DNA from 2 places in the Rhizobacter fulvus genome. Region 2 is predicted to be linked to the other one. Evidence: predicted binding sites of a transcription regulator. Region 2 holds the regulator's gene; the other holds the start of a gene.
What was found. Region 2 encodes LexA, which represses DNA repair genes until DNA is damaged. Its sites were predicted from a motif close to ACTGTATNNNNATACAGT; they were not measured.
Positions count from the first base shown of each region.

Region 1: recA (recombinase RecA) is a predicted target of LexA. The motif match lies at 1,868-1,885, and genes of this name have one in related genera.

Region 1 covers NZ_OZ224516.1:2,069,997-2,074,813, forward strand. The annotation lists gene ACWH49_RS09815 (DUF2889 domain-containing protein) at 1-26, opposite strand, end outside; gene ACWH49_RS09820 (regulatory protein RecX) at 195-656, opposite strand; gene recA (recombinase RecA) at 738-1,832, opposite strand; gene ACWH49_RS09830 (response regulator) at 1,960-2,631, shown strand; gene ACWH49_RS09835 (PEP-CTERM sorting domain-containing protein) at 2,628-3,224, opposite strand; gene ACWH49_RS09840 (sensor histidine kinase) at 3,352-4,817, shown strand, end outside.
Region 2 covers NZ_OZ224516.1:5,222,733-5,227,549, forward strand. The annotation lists gene ACWH49_RS24710 (putative bifunctional diguanylate cyclase/phosphodiesterase) at 1-762, opposite strand, end outside; gene ACWH49_RS24715 (hypothetical protein) at 958-1,350, shown strand; gene ACWH49_RS24720 (hypothetical protein) at 1,385-1,807, shown strand; gene ACWH49_RS24725 (asparaginase) at 1,786-2,757, opposite strand; gene lexA (transcriptional repressor LexA) at 2,850-3,542, shown strand; gene ACWH49_RS24735 (helix-hairpin-helix domain-containing protein) at 3,544-3,855, shown strand; gene ACWH49_RS24740 (DUF1993 domain-containing protein) at 3,860-4,372, opposite strand; gene ACWH49_RS24745 (D-2-hydroxyacid dehydrogenase family protein) at 4,479-4,817, shown strand, end outside.

The sequences.
Region 1 (4,817 bases), 3.2 Mb from region 2:
TCGCTGGCTGCGGTCGGCAGGGCCATCGGTGGGGCGAAGGGCGAAGTGAACGGAGTTCGGGGTGGCGGCGCTTCGGGGCGGGGCGGCCGGGGCGACGACGCCCGGGACGAACCCGCAAATCAGCCCGCGAATGTAGCATGCTGCTCTGCACCATCGCTGACGCCGGGATGACAGCCGCGCGAACGCGGAACCGCTCAGCCCCCGTCGTCGTCGCCGGGATCGCGGGGCCGGGGCGCGCCCCGCAGCGCGCGCGAGATCACATCGGGCGAGAAGCCGCGACCCGCCAGGAACCGGGCCTGCCGAGCCCGTTCGGCAGCGTCCGCCGGCCACAACGGGAACTTGCGCTCGCGCACGGCGCGGGCGCGCGCCAGTTCGCTGTCCTTCAATGCCTGCGCCGCATCGGCACCGAGTGCGACCTGGTGCTGCTTCAATTCCTGGCGAATGCGCAGGTTGCCGAATCGCGCCGAGCGGGCATGGACGCGTGATTCGACAAAACGCTCCTGGGACAGGTAGTTGTGGGTCTCGAGCCAGTCGAGCACCGCGTCGACGCGCGCAGCGGCGCTCGCAGCGGCCTCCGGTTCGGTGGGGTCGGTCGCCCCGTCACCCGTCGCCGCCGCCAACTCCGCGACCGCGTGCGGCAGCAGCTTGCGCCGCAACTCGACGCGGCTCTGTTCGCGCTGCGCCAGCCACTGCAGCGCACGCGCCTTCAGCGACCGGGGCTTGGGCGCGGGCGTGGCCTACTCCTTCACGACCTTCAACTTGGCCGGCTTCTCGTCGGCCAGCCCGGCGTCGGCCAGGAGGCGGATGCCGGCAGCCTCGCGGACCTTGTTCTCGATCTCGAACGCCAGCGCCGGGTTCTCGCGCAGGAACTCGCGCGCGTTGTCCTTGCCCTGGCCGATCTTCTCGCCGTTGTAGGCGTACCAGGAGCCGCTCTTCTCCAACACCTTCTGCTCCACGCCCATGTCGATCACCTCGCCCTCGCGGCTGATGCCCTGGCCGTAGAGGATGTCGAATTCGGCGGTCTTGAACGGCGGCGAGACCTTGTTCTTGACGACCTTGACCTTAGTCTCGTTGCCGATGACCTCTTCGCCCTTCTTGATCGAGCCGATGCGGCGGATGTCCAGGCGCACCGAAGCGTAGAACTTCAGCGCATTGCCGCCGGTGGTGGTCTCGGGCGAGCCGAACATCACGCCGATCTTCATGCGGATCTGGTTGATGAAGATCACCATCGTGTTGGTGCGCTTGATGCTGCCGGTGAGCTTTCGCAGCGCCTGGCTCATCAGGCGGGCCTGCAGGCCGGGCAGCGAGTCGCCCATCTCGCCCTCGATCTCGGCCTTCGGCGTGAGCGCGGCGACCGAGTCGACCACGACCAGGTCGACCGAGCCGGAGCGCACCAGCGCGTCGACGATCTCGAGCGCCTGCTCGCCGGTGTCGGGCTGGCTGATCAGCAGGTCCTGCAGGTTGACGCCGAGCTTTTGCGCGTAGCCGATGTCGAGCGCGTGCTCGGCGTCGATGAACGCGCAGGTGCCGCCGACGCGCTGCATCTGCGCGATGACCTGCAGCGTCAGCGTGGTCTTGCCGCTCGATTCAGGGCCGTAGATCTCGACGACCCGGCCGCGCGGCAGGCCGCCGACCCCCAGCGCCATGTCGAGGCCGAGCGAACCGGTGGAGACCACCTCGATGTCCTCGATGACTTCGCCCTCGCCCAGGCGCATGATCGTGCCCTTGCCGAACTGCTTCTCGATCTGCGAGAGCGCCGCCTGCAGGGCCTTGGCCTTTTCGGTGTTGAGAGCGGTCGGGGCGGGGGCAGCGGCTTTTGCGGTGGCGTCCAAGGGATTCTCCTGAAGTAGGGCGCATTATCTCAAAAGCTGGATGTTTGTACAGTGCCAGTGCGCCGATTTTTGCGGCGCTCCCTACAATGAAGACGCGGCCCCGAGCCGCGCCCGTCTGGAGACTCGCATGCGCATCCTCATCGCCGAAGATGACCAAGTCCTGGCCGACGGCCTGTTGCGCTCGTTGCGCAACGCGGGCTACTCCGTCGATCAGGTCGGCAGCGGCACCGAGGCGGACGCGGCGCTGTCGTCGCACGAGTTCGACCTGGTGATCCTCGACCTCGGGCTGCCCAAGCTGCACGGCCTGGAGGTGCTGCGCAAGCTGCGTGCGCGCGGCGCCAGCGTGCCGGTGCTGATCCTCACCGCCGCGGACAGCGTCGAGCAGCGCGTCAAGGGGTTGGATCTCGGCGCCGACGACTACATGGCCAAGCCGTTCTCGCTGCAGGAACTGGAAGCGCGGGTGCGGGCGCTGACGCGGCGGGGCCTCGGCACCGCCTCGGCGATCATCAAGCACGGACCGCTCAGCTTCGATGCGACCGGGCGGGTGGCCTACCTGAACGACCAGATGGTCGAACTGTCGGCGCGTGAACTCAGCCTGCTGGAAGTGCTGCTGCAGCGCGCCGGTCGGCTGGTCAGCAAGGACCAGCTGGTCGAGCGCCTGTGCGAGTGGGGCGAAGAGGTCAGCAACAACGCGATCGAGGTGTACATCCACCGGCTGCGCAAGAAGATCGAGCAGGGCCCGGTGCGCATCGCCACCGTGCGCGGCCTCGGCTACTGCCTCGAGAAGATCGCGGCTTAGCGGCTGCGTCGCGACCGCAGCCCGACCACCAGCAGGCCCGCCAGCGTCAGGGCCCACGCGCCGGGCTCGGGCACGGCGCTGGTGAAGGTGACCGCGACGTTGTCGAGCAGCGCGCCGACGTTGTCGCCGCCGGCATTCTGGAACGTCAGCGCGTAGTCGCCTGTGGTGTCCGGCGTGAAGGTCAGCACGTAGCCGGCAAAGTCGGTGGCCGAGGCAATCTGGTAGGTGAGCGAGGCGGCTCCGAACGTCACGGTCCCGCTCTCTGTTGAGCCGCGATGGCTGCCCGCGAGGTCGAAGCTGGCGGTGTATTCGACGCCTGCGGTCAGCATGAACGACCGGCTCAACAGCCCGGCATCGGCCGAGCTGCCGTCCAGGTCGATGTACGCCCCGTGACCGGGCACCAGGTTGAACGCGGTGCCGGAGAAGTTGCTGCCGATGATGTCGACGGTGCCGCCGGTGACGCTCCACCCGGCCGGCACGCCGTTCAGCTTCAAGGTGTTGGCATCGAAGTCGTCGCTCGCCAGTGGCGCAGCGTGGGCGGCGGCGGCCAGGCTGGCGGCGGCGAACGCGGTGGCGATCTGCGGGAAGTGCATGGCGATCTCCTTCTTCGTGCTTGACTTTAGGAACATGTGCCGCGCAGCGATACCCGGGGAAAAGGGCAACGGCGCAACACGTTGTCAGCCACCGTGACAGGCCACGGCGCTATGCTCCGCCGCACCCATGCCCACGCTGCCCGATTCGCGCCCCCGCGAGCAACGCTCGCTGTTCGGCGAGATCCTCGACTGGATGCTCGCGCCGCTGCTCCTGCTGTGGCCGATGAGCGTGGTGCTGACCTGGCTCGTGGCGCAGGGCATCGCGAACAAGCCGTTCGATCGCGAACTCGGCGAGATGGTGCGCGTGCTGTCCAAGGAAGTCTCGGTGCGCGGCGAGCCCGGGCGCGCGCGGGCACAGTTCAAGCTGCCCGCCGCGGCGGCCGAGATCCTGCGCACCGACGAGGCCGACGACATCTACTACCAGGTGCTGGGCCTGCGCGGCGAGTTCCTCAGCGGCGACGCCGCGCTGCCGGTGCCGGCCGACGAGGACCGCGCGCCGCCAGGCGAGGTGCGCTTCCGCGACGAAACGCTCAACAACGAGAGCGTGCGAGTCGCCTACCTGTGGGTCAACGTCCAGGACCGGCCGCCGGACCCCGATGCGACGACCCCGGCGACCGGCGAGGCCCCGCTGGTGCAGGTGGCCGAGACGCTCGGCAAGCGCTCGCGCCTGGCCACCGAGATCATCAAGGGCGTGATCCTGCCGCAGTTCGTGATCCTGCCGCTCGCGGTGCTGCTGGTGTGGCTGGCGCTGGCGCGCGGCATCGCGCCGCTGAACGAGCTGCAGCAGCGCATCCGTCGGCGAGACAGCAACGACCTGAGCCCGATCGACGAGCGCCAGGCGCCCGAAGAGGTCTCGCCGCTGGTGCGCGCGATCAACGACCTGCTTGCCCGACTCGACCAGTCGCTGCGTTCGCAGAAGCACTTCCTGGCCGACGCCGCCCACCAGCTGAAGACGCCGCTGGCGGGCCTGCGCACCCAGGCCGAACTGGCGCAGCGACAGATCGACGCCGGCCAGACCGACCCGCAGGCGCTCAAGAAGACGCTCCAGCAGATCGCCCGCTCCAGCCAGAGCGCCGCGCACATGGTGAACCAGCTGCTCGCGATGGCGCGTGCCGAGAACCAGCAACAGGCACCGCAGCGCCAGGTCGTGAACCTGGCGCGGCTGGCGACCGAGACCGTGCACGACTTCGTGCCGCGCGCGCTCGAAAAGCGCATCGACCTGGGCTACGAGGGGCCCGGCGACATGGCCGCCGCGCGCCACCCGCAAGGCCCGCAGGTGCTCGGCCACGCGCTGCTGCTGCGCGAGCTGATCCGCAACCTGGTCGACAACGCGCTGCAGTACACGCCCGCTGGCGGCACGGTGACGGTGCGGGTGATCGACGATCCATTTGGCCAGGTGGTGGTCCTGCAGGTCGAGGATTCGGGGCCCGGCATCGCGCTTGCCGAACGCGAGCTCGTGTTCCAGCCGTTCTACCGTTCACTGGGCACCGAGGTCGACGGCTCCGGCCTCGGCCTGGCGATCGTGCGCGAGATCGCCATGCAGCACGGTGCGGAGATCGCGATCACAGACGCGTCGACCCGCACGCCACCCGG
Region 2 (4,817 bases):
GGAGTTCGCCTGGCGCAGCGAACGTTCAAGGCCGTCGGCCCGCTCGGCGAGGTGGCGCTCGATGCGTGACATGAAGCGCACCACCGACAGCGACACCGCGGCCGCGATGCCGGCAAGCCAGCCGGCATGCGGGCTCGGCAATCCGGGCATGGTGTCGGGTGCGCCGAACGAGACGTCGTCGCCCACCACGAGCCACAGGAAGGCGGCGAATGCGACCCCTGCGGCAGGCCCGGCCCAGCGCGCGCGGCGCTCGGACCATCGCAGCAGGCCTTCGCTGGCCAGCAGGTACGCGACCAGCGTCAGGCTCGCGCCGATCAAGGTCAGGTCGAGCGGCCAGCTCTGCGACCACAGCGGCGCCCAGGCGTTGACAGGCTGCAGCGACACCAGCATCAGGCTGCTCGACACCAGCACCCCGAGCGCGAGTCCGGCGCTGATGCGCAGCCAGCTGCGCCAGCCGGGCAGCGCGATCGAGACCGCGGCGAAGACACCGAACGCGGTGCCGACGCTCACCAGCCAGGACGCGAGCAGCAGTGCGCCGTCGTGGGACAGGTCGAGCGCCCCATGGCGCGCCAGCAAGGTCATCAGCAACGCCGCCGACAGGCTGGTGCCCCATGCCGCCGCGCCACCCAGCAGCCAGCCCCAGGGGCTGGCGTGGCGCTTGGTGCGGGCGCGCCGCACCAGGTCGAGCGCGACGAAGGGGAGGTACAGGCACAGCGCCATGACCCCCGCATACAACGCGCTGCGCATCCAGTCGTCGTCCATCGAACATCCTCTCCGACAACGTCGCTGCGGGGCGACGAACCCGTGGTGGCGGAACCGAGCGCGGACGCTCAGACCGGTGATCCGGCTTTATCGACGGGCGGTCCGTCGACTTGATGGAAATGTTTCCCGACTGCAAAGAGACCGGGGGATTGCGCGGCTAAAGTATCGCCAGCGCCAACCGATAGGCAGTGAACCATGCAAGACCTCACCGCATTGCTGTTCGCCATCCTCGCCATCGCCGTGACGGCCATCGCGTCGCGCTGGTGGTATCGCCGCGAGCGGCTGCGGCTCGAGAGCAAGCTTGGCCGCGTCAACGCGGACCGTGACGTGTTGCACGAACAGGTCAAGAAGGCCCGCGAGCAGGTCGCGCAGCTTCAGAAGGAACTGTCCGCCCGGCGCCAGGCCGCCACGGCCCTGACCAAGGCCGCACCGGCCGCGGCGGTCCATGCCCCGATGCCGACCGGTCCCGCGGCGAATGCGCTTGCAGGCGGGCTGCTGTTCGAAGCGCCGCAACTCGCGGCACATGGCTTCGCCGACACGCAACCGTTCAGCGAGAGCACCTTCCCGGGATTGCGCCCGCGCGCCTGATCACCTGTCGCAGCACGCCGAAGGCGCCCTGACGATGCGCAAGCTGTTGCCGCTTTTCCGGTTCCCGCTGACCTTGCTGCGCGCGGCCGCGCCGGCGCCGCCCAGGGGCCCCAAGCCGCCCGAACTGATGACCGACTCCGACTGGGTGCGCCATCGCGCGCCCCGCCGCCACCGTGACGAGGTGCTGTCGGACGCCGCCGTGGCCTGGCTGGCGCGTCTGCCGGACGACTTCCGGCCCGACCTGTTGGCCGCGCGCTACCCGCGAATTGCCAACCGCATGGCGCTGCTGTGGCGCGATCCCGGCCTGATCGAGGAGTATCTCGACGACCTGCTGGTCGCACGGCGCCCGAATCGCCAGGGCTTCGCGCCCGAGGTGGCAAGCGATCTGCAGTCGCTGCAGGTCCTGAACGAGCACCGCCTCTACGGCGCCGGCGATCAGGACGACCGCGCGGCCTGAGCCGCCGCCGAAGCCGCCATCAGGCGCAGCATCAGTTCGATCCGCGCCTTCGTGGGCGTCAGCGCACCGGCAGACGGGAAGGCGGTGTCGCCCGAGTCGATGATCCGCCCGTCGAGGCAACGCGTGCTGCGCCAAACCGACACGCCGGCGTCCTGGGCTGCTGCCAGCGCCCGCTCGAGGCGCTCGTGCACGCTGCCGTTGCCGGTGGCCGCGACGACGATGCCGCGCGTGCCGGCGGCACACAGCGCGGCAACGATCTCGCCGCTCGCGCCGGCATGGCTGGTCACGATCTCGACCGCCGGCCACGCCCCCGCATCGGCGGGCAGCTGTGCCGCGCCGACCAGCGCCGGCTCGCATGGCCACTCGCGAAACCGCCCCAGGACGCCCTCCTCCACCACGCCCAGCGGCCCCGCATCGCCCGACGCGAACGCGTCGAGCCGGTAGGGATGCACTTTGCGCACGTCGGCGGCGGCGTGCAGCCGACCCGCCAGCAGCGCCGTCACGCCGCGGGCGCCGGGGGTGCGCGCCACCGTGACCGCGTCGAGCAGGTTTTGCGGGCCGTCCGCTTGCAGCGCCGTTGCGGGCCGCATCGCCGCGGCCAGCACGATCGGCCGCGCCGGTGCCAGCGTGCGCTGCAGGAACCAGGCGGTCTCCTCGAGCGTGTCGGTGCCGTGGGTGATGACGATGCCCGCCACCTCGGGCCGCGCGAGGTGGTGTGCGCAGCGCAGCGCCAGCGCATGCCAGACCGCGTGCGTCATGTCCTTGCTGTCGAGTTGCGCGATCTGCTCGGCCTCGATCGGTGCGCCGGCCAGTGCCGGGACCGCTGCCAGCAGCTGCGCGACACCCCGCTGTGCGGCCACGTAGCCGACGTTGTCCGTCGCCTCACTCGCGGCGCCGGCGATGGTGCCTCCGGTCCCGAGCACCACGACGATCGACGATACGTTTTGCATTTTTGCGCCAGCTGGATGAAAATACAGGTACTGGATGGATCGTCAGCACCGCTCAGCCGTGCCGACGGCGCATCCGCTTTCAAGGACGCCCAGTGTACGAACCGCCCAAGCTCACCGATCGCCAGCAGCAGATCCTCGACCTCGTGCAGAGCGCGATCGAGCGCACCGGCGCCCCGCCGACTCGCGCCGAGATCGCCAGCGAGCTCGGCTTCAAATCGGCCAACGCGGCCGAAGAACACCTGCAGGCGCTGGCGCGCAAGGGCGTGATCGAGCTGGTCGGCGGCACGTCGCGCGGCATCCGGCTTCGCTCCGAGACGCTGCGTCAGCTCAACCAGCAGCGCGGCAAGCAGTTCGCGCTGCCGCTGCCGAGCCTGGCGCAGCTCACGCTGCCGCTGGTCGGCCGCGTCGCCGCCGGCAGCCCGATCCTCGCGCACGAACACGTCGACCAGACCTACCTGATGGAGGCCAGCGTGTTTCCGCGCCGGCCCGATTACCTGCTGAAGGTCCGCGGCATGAGCATGCGCGACGCCGGCATCATCGACGGCGACCTGCTCGCCGTGCAGCGCGCCAAGGACGCCAAGAACGGCCAGATCGTCGTCGCCCGGCTGGGTGACGAGGTCACTGTCAAGCGCTTTCGTCGCACGCGCAACAGCATCGAGCTGATCCCCGAGAACCCCGATTTCCAGACCATCGTCGTGCCCACCGGCGGCGCCGATGCGGGCGAGATGCAATTCGAGCTCGAGGGCCTGGCGGTCGGGTTGATCCGCAACAACATGATGCTGTGAGATGCCGGCAGCGACCGTGATCAAGTCACCCAAGGCGGCCAGCGCCGCCGAGTGCGCGACGCTGGAGCAACTGCCCAACATCGGGCCGTCGCTCGCGGCCGACCTGCGCTCGATCGGCATCGGCCGGCCGGCCGACCTGCGCGGTCAGGACGCCTACGCGCTCTACCGCAAGCTGTGCACGGCGTCCGGGGAGCGCCAGGATCCGTGCGTGCTCGACACCTTCATGGCCGCCGTCGATTTCATGAACGGGGCCGCCGCCGCGCCCTGGTGGCGCTACACGCCACAGCGCAAGGCGCAGTTCGGGCAACTCTGACAGTTCAGCCCTTCGGCGCACCCAGGAAGTCCATCTTCCCGATTTCGACGCCGTTGTGACGCAGCAGCGCGTACGCCGTCGTCGCGTGGAAGAAGAAATTCGGCAATGCGAAGTGCTTCAGGTACGCCTCGCCCTTCATGACGATCGGGCCGGTGCGGCGCGGCAGCGTCACGTCCTTCTCTTCGGTGCCGTCGATGCTGTCGGCGGGCACCGACTTGACGAACTCGATCGTCGCGGCGATGCGGGCGCGCAGGTCGGCCAGGGTCTGCTCGCTGTCGTCGAACTTCGGCGCGTCGACGCCGGCCAGGCGGGCCATCAGGAACTTGGCGGTATCGCAGCAGATCTGCACCTGGGTCGTGAACGGCAGCATGTCGGGGGCCAGACGCGCCGCCAGCAGGACCGCGGGGTCGAACTTCTTCGCGGTCGCGTGGGCCTCGGCCTTGTCGAGCCAGGCCGACAGATTCGTGAGCATCGTGACGAAGATCGGCGCGCTGGCCGAGTGCATGGTGATCGACATGGGTCTGTCTCCAGGGTCGTGGACAAGGGAGCGGGGATGCTACAGGCCTTCTTGCGGCCGTGCACAATCGGGTCCGACACAGGCACCGACGGACCCTCCCGACCTCGTGAACATCATCATCCTCGACGACTACCAGGACGCGGTGCGCAAACTCAAGTGCGCGAGCGTGATGGAGCAGCTGAACGCCAAGGTCTTCACCAACACCGTGAAGGGCATCGGCCAGCTCTCCGTGCGATTGCGCGATGCGGACGTGCTGGTGCTGATCCGCGAGCGAACCCAGTTCCCGAAGCAGCTGCTCGAAAAGCTGCCCAAGCTGAAGCTGATTTCGCAGACCGGCAAGGTCGGCTCGCACATCGACGTGGAGACCTGCACGCGCATGGGCATCGCGGTGGCCGAGGGCGTCGGCTCGCCGGTCGCGCCGGCCGAGCTGACCTGGGCGCTGATC